Regions from separate parts of the Streptomyces sp. NPDC056835 genome, predicted to be linked through region 3. Evidence: predicted binding sites of a transcription regulator. Region 3 holds the regulator's gene; each other region holds the start of a gene.
The links. Region 3 encodes HrcA, which represses chaperone genes, less so after heat shock. Its sites were predicted from a motif close to TTNGCACTCNGNNNNNCNGAGTGCNAA; they were not measured.
Positions count from the first base shown of each region.

Region 1 (3,274 bases), on a different contig from region 3:
CCCTACACCGCCTTCCTCAGCGATTACGTCATCAACGACAACTACGGCTACTTCGGGCAGATGCGGGACCGCGGGGTCGCCATCCAGAACCACACCCTCAACCACCCGTACATGCCGGGTCTGTCGTACGAGGAGCAGCGGCGGGAGATCTGCGGCCAGCAGGACCTGCTGGAGAAGAACTACGGGAAGCGGCCCACGCTCTTCCGGCCGCCGTACGGCAACTACAACGCCGACACGCTGCGCGCCGCGAAGGACTGCGGGATCAAGGCCGCCCCGATCTGGGCGTCCGAGGCGTTCCCCGACCACATGGAGTGGCGCGAGTGGGACCGGGACATGCACCCCGGCGACATCATCCTGACCCACTTCCGCGGGCGGGACGAATGGAAGGGCTCCATGCCCGACATGATCCGCCATGTGATGAAGGTCGTCACCGACAAGGGGTACGCCGTGGGCAGGCTGGAGGACTACGTATGAAACCCGCGCACCGGCTGCTGGCCGGGGTGCTGGCAGCCGGTGCGCTCCTCGCGGCCGGCTGCGCGCAGTCGGCCGGCGCGATGGACCCGATGGACCCGATCGAACGGCTCGGCCGTAAGGCGGCGCAGCGGGTGAACCCCCATGACTCCGGCCCGCCCCGGGTGCCCGTGCCGCTGCCGGGGCCCGGACCAGGGGCGGGGTCGGGATCGGCGGGGTCGGGATCGGCGGCGGCGAGTCCGGGGCCGGGAGCGGGGTCGACGCCCGGGCCTCCGTCCGCGTCCCCGTCCGCGCCGGGTGCTCCCGTACGCCCCGTCTGCGGGCTGCACGAGATGTCGCCCGCACCACCGCCCTCGCCGCCGTTCCCGCCGTCCCCGCCGTTTTCCACGCCCACGCCGCCGTCGCCACCGCTCCGGCACTGCCCGTCCGTCCTGCCCGAGTCGTACGAAGGCGAGGGCGAAGGGGCGGCCGGGGGCCCGGTCGAGGGGGCCGGCCCGTAAGGAACCCCGGCCCCCGGAGACGCGTTTCCATAGCGAGAAAAGATCCGCCACGACCGCGCTCATTGGCACTCCGCTTGACCGAGTGCTAATCGCGGTCATAGTCTCGGGTCTGGCACTCCCCACTGGAGAGTGCCAAAGCGCGACTGACAGGTCCGGCACCCGCGACGACGGATCTATCTGGTCGCCACCCTCAGACAGTTAACCCCGTGAGATCTCCGAAGGGGGAGGTCGGATCGTGACGACCGCCAGCACCAAGGTTGCCATCAAGCCGCTTGAGGACCGCATTGTGGTCCAGCCGCTCGACGCCGAGCAGACCACGGCCTCTGGCCTGGTTATCCCGGACACCGCCAAGGAGAAGCCCCAGGAGGGCGTCGTCCTGGCCGTGGGCCCGGGCCGATTCGAGAACGGCGAGCGGCTTCCGCTCGACGTCTCCGTCGGCGATGTCGTCCTGTACAGCAAGTACGGCGGCACCGAAGTGAAGTACAGCGGCGAGGAGTACCTCGTCCTCTCGGCTCGCGACGTTCTCGCGATCATCGAGAAGTAATTCACCTAATTGCTTTTGGACTGCGCCCCTGGCCCCCCTGCGATTGCCGGGCGGACAGGGGCGCAGTTCATTGAGAGGACAGAGAAGCTCCCATGGCGAAGATCCTGAAGTTCGACGAGGACGCCCGTCGCGCCCTTGAGCGCGGCGTCAACAAGCTTGCCGACACGGTGAAGGTGACGATCGGCCCCAAGGGCCGCAACGTCGTCATCGACAAGAAGTTCGGCGCCCCCACCATCACCAACGACGGTGTCACGATCGCCCGCGAGGTCGAGATCGAGGACCCGTACGAGAACCTCGGCGCCCAGCTGGTGAAGGAGGTGGCGACCAAGACCAACGACATCGCGGGTGACGGCACCACCACCGCCACCGTGCTGGCCCAGGCGCTGGTCCGCGAGGGCCTGCGCAACGTCGCCGCCGGCGCTTCCCCGGCCGCCCTGAAGAAGGGCATCGACGCCGCGGTCAAGGCCGTGTCCGACGAGCTCCTCGCGACCGCCCGCCCGATCGACGACAAGTCCGACATCGCCGCCGTCGCCGCGCTCTCCGCCCAGGACGAGCAGGTCGGCGAGCTGATCGCCGAGGCGATGGACAAGGTCGGCAAGGACGGTGTCATCACCGTCGAGGAGTCCAACACCTTCGGTCTGGAGCTGGACTTCACCGAGGGCATGGCCTTCGACAAGGGCTACCTGTCCCCGTACATGGTGACCGACCAGGAGCGTATGGAGGCCGTCCTCGACGACCCGTACATCCTGATCCACCAGGGCAAGATCGCCGGCATCCAGGACCTGCTGCCGCTGCTGGAGAAGGTCATCCAGGCGGGTGGCTCCAAGCCGCTGCTGATCATCGCCGAGGATGTCGAGGGCGAGGCGCTCTCCACCCTCGTCGTCAACAAGATCCGCGGCACGTTCAACGCCGTCGCGGTGAAGGCCCCCGGCTTCGGTGACCGCCGCAAGGCCATGCTCGGCGACATCGCCACCCTCACCGGTGCGACCGTCATCGCCGAGGAGGTCGGCCTCAAGCTCGACCAGGCCGGTCTGGACGTGCTGGGCTCCGCCCGCCGCGTCACCATCTCCAAGGACGACACGACCATCGTCGACGGTGGCGGCAACTCCACCGACGTCGCGGGCCGGATCAACCAGATCAAGGCCGAGATCGAGTCCACGGACTCCGACTGGGACCGCGAGAAGCTCCAGGAGCGCCTCGCGAAGCTGGCCGGCGGCGTGTGCGTGATCAAGGTCGGCGCCGCCACCGAGGTGGAGCTGAAGGAGAAGAAGCACCGTCTGGAGGACGCCATCTCCGCGACCCGCGCCGCGGTCGAGGAGGGCATCGTCTCCGGTGGTGGCTCCGCTCTGGTGCACGCCGCCAAGGTGCTCGACGGCAACCTCGGCAAGGAGGGCGACGAGGCCACCGGTGTCGCGGTCGTCCGCCGCGCCGTCGTCGAGCCGCTGCGCTGGATCGCCGAGAACGCCGGTCTTGAGGGCTACGTCATCACCTCCAAGGTGTCGGAGCTGGACAAGGGCCACGGCTTCAACGCCGCGACCGGCGAGTACGTCGACCTGGTGAAGGCCGGCGTCATCGACCCGGTCAAGGTCACGCGCTCCGCCCTGGAGAACGCCGCGTCCATCGCCTCGCTGCTGCTCACGACCGAGACCCTGGTCGTCGAGAAGCCGGCCGAGGAAGAGGCCGACGCGGGTCACGGCGGCCACGGCCACAGCCACTGAGGTGTAGTGGTCGTCCGGCCGGACGAACGCACCGAGGCCCG
Region 1 is NZ_JBHUBB010000002.1:185,927-189,200, reverse strand. It holds gene ACFRMN_RS03275 (polysaccharide deacetylase family protein) at 1-474, shown strand, start outside; gene ACFRMN_RS03270 (hypothetical protein) at 471-971, shown strand; gene groES (co-chaperone GroES) at 1,207-1,515, shown strand; gene groL (chaperonin GroEL) at 1,608-3,233, shown strand.
Region 1: the regulator HrcA is predicted to act here: its motif matches at 1,034-1,060, upstream of groES (co-chaperone GroES).

Region 2 (3,274 bases), on a different contig from region 3:
ATCGCCTCGGGCTCGCAGCTCACGAAGATCGACAAGGGTCTCCAGGAGCTGATCAAGCTCGGCCTGGTCGAGGACAGGCCCTACAAGATCTTCGGCGCCCAGGCCGAGGGCTGCTCGCCGGTGTCCACCGCCTTCAAGGCCGGACTCGACGTCGTACGGCCGCAGAAGCCGGACACCATCGCCAAGTCCCTGGCGATCGGCAACCCGGCCGACGGCCCGTACGTCCTGGACATCGCCCGCCGCACCGGCGGAGCCGTCGAGGACGTCACCGACGAACAGATCGTCGACGCGATCAAGCTGCTGGCGCGCACCGAGGGCATCTTCGCGGAGACGGCCGGGGGTGTGACCGTCGGCGTGACGAAGAAGCTGATCGAGGCCGGTGTCCTCGACCCGGCGCTGACCACCGTCGTCCTGAACACCGGTGACGGTCTCAAGACGCTCGACGCCGTCGCCCCGACGACCGGCCCGACGGCGACCATCCGCCCGAGCCTGGACGCGTTCCGCGACGCCGGCCTGGCCGGCAGCTGACGACCACACACGACGTTTCCGACGTTTCGGAAGACGGAAGGCAGAACACCACCATGAGCGTCAACGTCCGCATCCCCACCATTCTCCGCACATACACCGGCGGCAAGGCCGAGGTCGCCGCCGAGGGGGCGACCCTCTCCGAGGTGATCGAGTCCCTGGAGGCCAGCCACCCGGGCATCGCCGCCCGCGTCCTGGACGACCAGGGCAAGCTGCGCCGCTTCGTGAACGTGTACGTGAACGACGACGACGTCCGCTTCGAGCAGGGCCTGGAGACCGCCACCCCGGCGGGCGCCGGCGTCTCGATCATCCCCGCCGTCGCCGGGGGCTGATTCCCCGGATTTCCTCCGCTCTGTGACTGGTACGGCCCCCTCCGTAAGAGAAGCGGAGGGGGCCGTTCTACATGGTTGAGCGCGGTACAGTATGGGAACGCCGCGCTGTCGCCCCTGCCGAACGCATGCGAGAACGCGACAACATGGGGTCGAAGTCGGAGTGCCGTATGCGCCGTAGGTGCGCTTTGCCCGGCCCGACTTGCCCTGGAACGCAGGGAATTCAACGCTATGCGTGTTCAGCCATGCCCAGAATTCTCGTCCGATTGACCTGTTGCAGAGGGCAGTTGGGCAGATACATTCAGCCGCGGTCGACGCGTTCCGACGCGAAGTGTGGCCCCGTGCAAGGGCCAGTAATAGGGGAGTTAGGCATGGCTCAGGGCACCGTCAAGTGGTTCAACGCGGAGAAGGGCTACGGCTTCATCGCGGTAGACGGTGGTGCGGATGTATTCGTCCACTACAGCGCGATCCAGATGGACGGTTACCGCACCCTTGAAGAAGGTCAGCGAGTGGAGTTCGAGATCTCGCAGGGCCAGAAGGGTCCGCAGGCGGACATGGTCAAGCTCGCCGTCTGATCCCGGCGCGATCGGCCACCGACGCACTGACGTACGTACTCACGCTCACGCTCACGCTCACGCCGAAGGGTCCGCACCCCCGAACAGGGGATGCGGACCCTTCGGGCGTTCCGGAGGCATGCGTTCCGGAGGGGGTCGGAGGGGGGCCGGAGGGGCCGCTGCGCACTGGAGGAGCTTGCACTCTCGGGGGTCGAGTGCTAATCATTGGCGTTAGCACTCTGCAAGTGAGAGTGACAACTTAAGGACCGGGTCGGTGAGGCCCGAAGAGCCGGTGGAGCAAGGAACCGCACGGCTCTCAGGCCGTCCGTCGCGGGCGCCAGCACGGTCCGTGAGCAATCCTTCCCCAAGCTCTCAACTGCGTCGAGCAGGGGAGACCCCATCCGTCCGGGAGGACCACTTCACATGGCCAAGATCATCGCGTTCGACGAGGAGGCACGGCGCGGTCTTGAGCGCGGTATGAACCAGCTCGCCGACGCCGTCAAGGTCACCCTTGGCCCCAAGGGCCGAAACGTCGTCCTTGAGAAGAAGTGGGGCGCCCCCACGATCACCAACGATGGTGTGTCCATCGCCAAGGAGATCGAGCTGGAGGACCCGTACGAGAAGATCGGCGCCGAGCTGGTCAAGGAAGTCGCCAAGAAGACGGACGACGTCGCCGGTGACGGTACGACCACCGCCACGGTGCTCGCCCAGGCCCTGGTCCGCGAGGGCCTGCGCAACGTGGCCGCCGGCGCCAACCCGATGGCCCTCAAGCGCGGTATCGAGAAGGCCGTCGAGGCCGTCTCGGGCGCCCTGCTTGAGCAGGCCAAGGACGTGGAGACCAAGGAGCAGATCGCTTCGACCGCCTCCATCTCCGCCGCCGACACCCAGATCGGCGAGCTCATCGCCGAGGCGATGGACAAGGTCGGCAAGGAAGGCGTCATCACCGTCGAGGAGTCGCAGACCTTCGGCCTTGAGCTTGAGCTCACCGAGGGCATGCGCTTCGACAAGGGCTACATCTCGGCGTACTTCGCCACCGACGTGGAGCGTATGGAGGCGTCCCTGGACGACCCGTACCTCCTGATCGTCAACTCCAAGATCGGCAACGTGAAGGACCTCCTTCCGCTGCTGGAGAAGGTCATGCAGTCGGGCAAGCCCCTGCTGATCATCGCGGAGGACGTCGAGGGCGAGGCGCTGTCGACCCTGGTCGTCAACAAGATCCGTGGCACCTTCAAGTCCGTCGCCGTCAAGGCTCCGGGCTTCGGTGACCGCCGCAAGGCCATGCTCAACGACATCGCCATCCTCACCGGCGGTACGGTCATCTCCGAGGAGGTCGGCCTCAAGCTGGAGAACGCCGGCCTGGACCTGCTGGGCCGCGCCCGCAAGGTCGTCATCACCAAGGACGAGACCACCATCGTCGACGGTGCCGGTGACAGCGACCAGGTCGCCGGGCGGGTCAACCAGATCCGCGCCGAGATCGAGAACAGCGACTCGGACTACGACCGCGAGAAGCTCCAGGAGCGCCTCGCGAAGCTGGCCGGCGGCGTGGCCGTCATCAAGGCCGGCGCCGCGACCGAGGTCGAGCTCAAGGAGCGCAAGCACCGCATCGAGGACGCGGTGCGCAACGCCAAGGCCGCCGTCGAGGAGGGCATCGTCGCCGGTGGTGGCGTGGCTCTGCTCCAGGCTTCCTCGGTCTTCGAGAAGCTTGAGCTGACGGGCGACGAGGCCACTGGCGCCGCGATCGTCAAGCTCGCGCTGGAGGCTCCGCTCAAGCAGATCGCCGTCAACGGTGGTCTTGAGGGCGGCGTCGTCGTGGAGAAGGTCCGCAACCTGACGGTGGGTCACGGCCTGAACGCCGCGACCGGCGAG
Region 2 is NZ_JBHUBB010000024.1:109,463-112,736, forward strand. It holds gene thrC (threonine synthase) at 1-528, shown strand, start outside; gene ACFRMN_RS25980 (ubiquitin-like small modifier protein 1) at 582-857, shown strand; gene ACFRMN_RS25985 (cold-shock protein) at 1,226-1,429, shown strand; gene groL (chaperonin GroEL) at 1,832-3,274, shown strand, end outside.
Region 2: the regulator HrcA is predicted to act here: its motif matches at 1,640-1,666, upstream of groL (chaperonin GroEL).

Region 3 (3,274 bases):
CTCGCCGCGCATCTTCGCCAGCTCCCGCAGCAGCCGCTCCTGCTCGGGGTCCAGCTTCGACGGGGTCATCACCTCGACGTGCACGATCAGGTCGCCCCGGCCGCCGCCCCGCAGATGCGTGATGCCCCGGCCGTGCAGCGGAATCGACTGGCCCGACTGCGTGCCAGGACGTACGTCGATCTCCTCCAGGCCGTCCAGCGTCTCCAGCGGACACTTCGTGCCGAGCGAGGCCGCGGTCATCGGGATCGTGACCGTGCAGTGCAGATCGTCGCCGCGCCGCTGGAACACCGCGTGCGGCAGCTCGTGGATCTCGACATACAGATCACCGGCGGGGCCGCCGCCGGGGCCGACCTCGCCCTCGCCCGCGAGCTGGATGCGCGTGCCGTTGTCGACCCCGGCCGGGATCTTGACGGTGAGCGTCCTGCGGGACCGGATCCGGCCGTCGCCCGCGCACTCGGGGCACGGCGTCGGCACGACCGTACCGAAGCCCTGGCACTGCGGGCACGGCCGCGAGGTCATGACCTGGCCCAGGAAGGACCGGGTGACCTGCGAGACCTCGCCGCGGCCTCGGCACATGTCACAGGTCTGCGCCGAGGTGCCCGGCGCCGCGCCCTCGCCCGAACACGTCGTACAGACCACGGCCGTGTCGACCTGGATGTCCTTGGTCGTGCCGAAGGCCGACTCGTTGAGGTCGATCTCCAGCCGGATCATCGCGTCCTGGCCGCGCCGCGTCCGCGACCGCGGGCCGCGCTGCGACGCCGTACCGAAGAACGCGTCCATGATGTCGGAGAAGTTGCCGAAGCCACCGGCCCCGAATCCGCCCGCGCCCCCGCCACCGCTCTGCGAGAGGGGGTCCCCACCGAGGTCGTAGACCTGCTTCTTCTGCGGGTCCGACAACACCTCGTAGGCGGCGTTGATCTCCTTGAAGCGCTCTTGCGTCTTGGGATCGGGATTGACATCCGGATGCAGCTCGCGCGCGAGTCTGCGGAATGCCTTCTTGATCTCGTCCTGAGATGCGTCGCGGCGCACGCCGAGTACGGCGTAGTAGTCCGTGGCCACTTACGACTCCGCCAGGATCTGTCCGACGTAACGTGCCACTGCGCGTACCGCTCCCATCGTTCCGGGGTAGTCCATGCGGGTCGGTCCGACCACGCCGAGTTTGGCGACTGCCTCGTCGCCCGAACCGTAGCCGACCGCGACGACGGACGTGGAGTTGAGGCCCTCATGGGCGTTCTCGTGCCCGATACGTACGGTCATGCCGGGGTCCTTGGCCTCGCCGAGCAGCTTGAGGAGCACCACATGCTCCTCCAGCGCCTCAAGCACCGGCCGGATGGTCAACGGGAAATCGTGTCCGAAGCGGGTGATGTTGGCGGTACCGCCGATCATCAGCCGCTCCTCGGTCTCCTCGACCAGGGTTTCGAGCAGGGTCGCGAGCACCGTGGTGACGGTCCCCCGGTCCTCCTGCTCGAAGGAATCGGGCAGGTCCTGCACCAGCTGCGGGACATCCGCGAAGCGGCGCCCGACCACCCGGCTGTTGAGCCGGGCCCTCAGGTCCGCGAGCGAGGTCTCGCCGAACGGCGCGGGACAGTCGATCATGCGCTGCTCGACCCGTCCGGTGTCCGTGATCAGAACGAGCATCAGCCGCGCGGGCGCCAGCGCCAGCAGCTCCACGTGCCGCACCGTCGAGCGGGTCAGCGAGGGGTACTGGACGACGGCGACCTGCCGGGTGAGCTGCGCCAGCAGCCGTACCGTACGGCCCACGACATCGTCGAGGTCGACGGCTCCGTCCAGGAAGTTCTGGATGGCGCGGCGCTCCGGCGAGGACAGGGGTTTGACCCCCGCCAGCTTGTCGACGAAGAGCCGGTATCCCTTGTCCGTCGGGATGCGGCCCGCGCTGGTGTGCGGCTGGGCGATGAAGCCCTCGTCCTCCAGCACCGCCATGTCGTTGCGTACGGTCGCCGGGGAGACACCGAGCTTGTGCCGCTCGGTGAGCGCCTTGGAGCCGACGGGCTCTTCCGTCCCGACATAGTCCTGGACGATGGCGCGCAGCACCTCCAGCCTGCGTTCGCTGAGCATCGCACACCTCCAGCTCTCGTCCGTCGTTCCGGCCTTGGCACTCGCTCTGGAGGAGTGCCAGCACTCCCCCTGCCAGTGTACGGCCGTGGGGTACACCGCTAGCAAGAGCAGCCGACCACGCTACCCCGCGATCGCGCTGGTCGTTGCCGATAGCGTCCCGTAGCGTCCCGGTATGAACGTCTGGGAAGAGTCCGGGTGGGAGCGGCTGGCTCCAGGAGTGGGGCGGCTGCGGCTGCCGGGGTGGGACGCGACGACCGGACTGGCCGTCGGCTCCGACGGGGCACTGCTGTACGACACGGGCTCCACGCTCCGCGAGGGCGCGGGAATCCGGGCACGGACGCGGACGCCGCTCGGCGGCCGTCGTGTGACCCATATCGCGCTGAGCCACCCGCACTTCGACCATGTGCTGGGGACGGCCGCGTTCGCGGGGGCGGAGGTGTACGGGGCCGTGGGCATGGCGGAGCTGTTCGCCCGGGACGCGGCGGGCCTGTACGAGGACGCCGTACGCCACGGGGTCGCCGCCGCGGAGGCCGCCGAGGCGGTGGACGTCCTGGTGGCGCCCCGGCACGCGGTGTCCGGGGAGGTGACGCTGGACCTGGGTGGCCTCCGGGTCCTTCTCGCGAACGCCGGGCCCGGTCATACCGCCCACGATCTCGCGATGCTGGTGCCCGGCTCCCCGGCGGTGGTCTTCTGCGGCGATCTGGTGGAGGAGTCCGGGGAGCCGCAGGCGGGCCCCGACGCGGTCCCCGCGCGCTGGCCGGCGGCCCTGGACCGGCTGCTGGCGCTGGGCGGCGAGGACGCGCTGTACGTGCCGGGGCACGGGGCGGTGGTGGACGCGGCGTTCGTACGGGCGCAGCGCGACGCGCTGGCAGCGCGCGCCGGGGCGTCGTGACCGGAGGGGCGCGGTGGCGCGTGCCGGGGCGTCGTAACGGGAGGGGGCGTAACCGCGTGTGCCGGGGCGTCGTAGCCGGGGCGCCGCGCTCCGGCCTATCGTCGTGCGCATGCGCAGCTACAGCCCTGATCTGACGCCCCCGTGGAAGAAGTCCACGCCCGCGCCGGAGGTCCCCGCCGAACCGGATCTGGTGGTCGAGGAGGTGTCAACGGGCTTCTGCGGCGCGGTGATCCGCTGTGAGAAGACCGCCGAGGGGCCGACGGTCACTCTGGAGGACCGCTTCGGTAAACACCGGGTCTTCCCACT
Region 3 is NZ_JBHUBB010000001.1:418,324-421,597, forward strand. It holds gene dnaJ (molecular chaperone DnaJ) at 1-1,059, opposite strand, end outside; gene hrcA (heat-inducible transcriptional repressor HrcA) at 1,060-2,076, opposite strand; gene ACFRMN_RS01930 (MBL fold metallo-hydrolase) at 2,249-2,968, shown strand; gene ACFRMN_RS01935 (DUF3097 domain-containing protein) at 3,078-3,274, shown strand, end outside.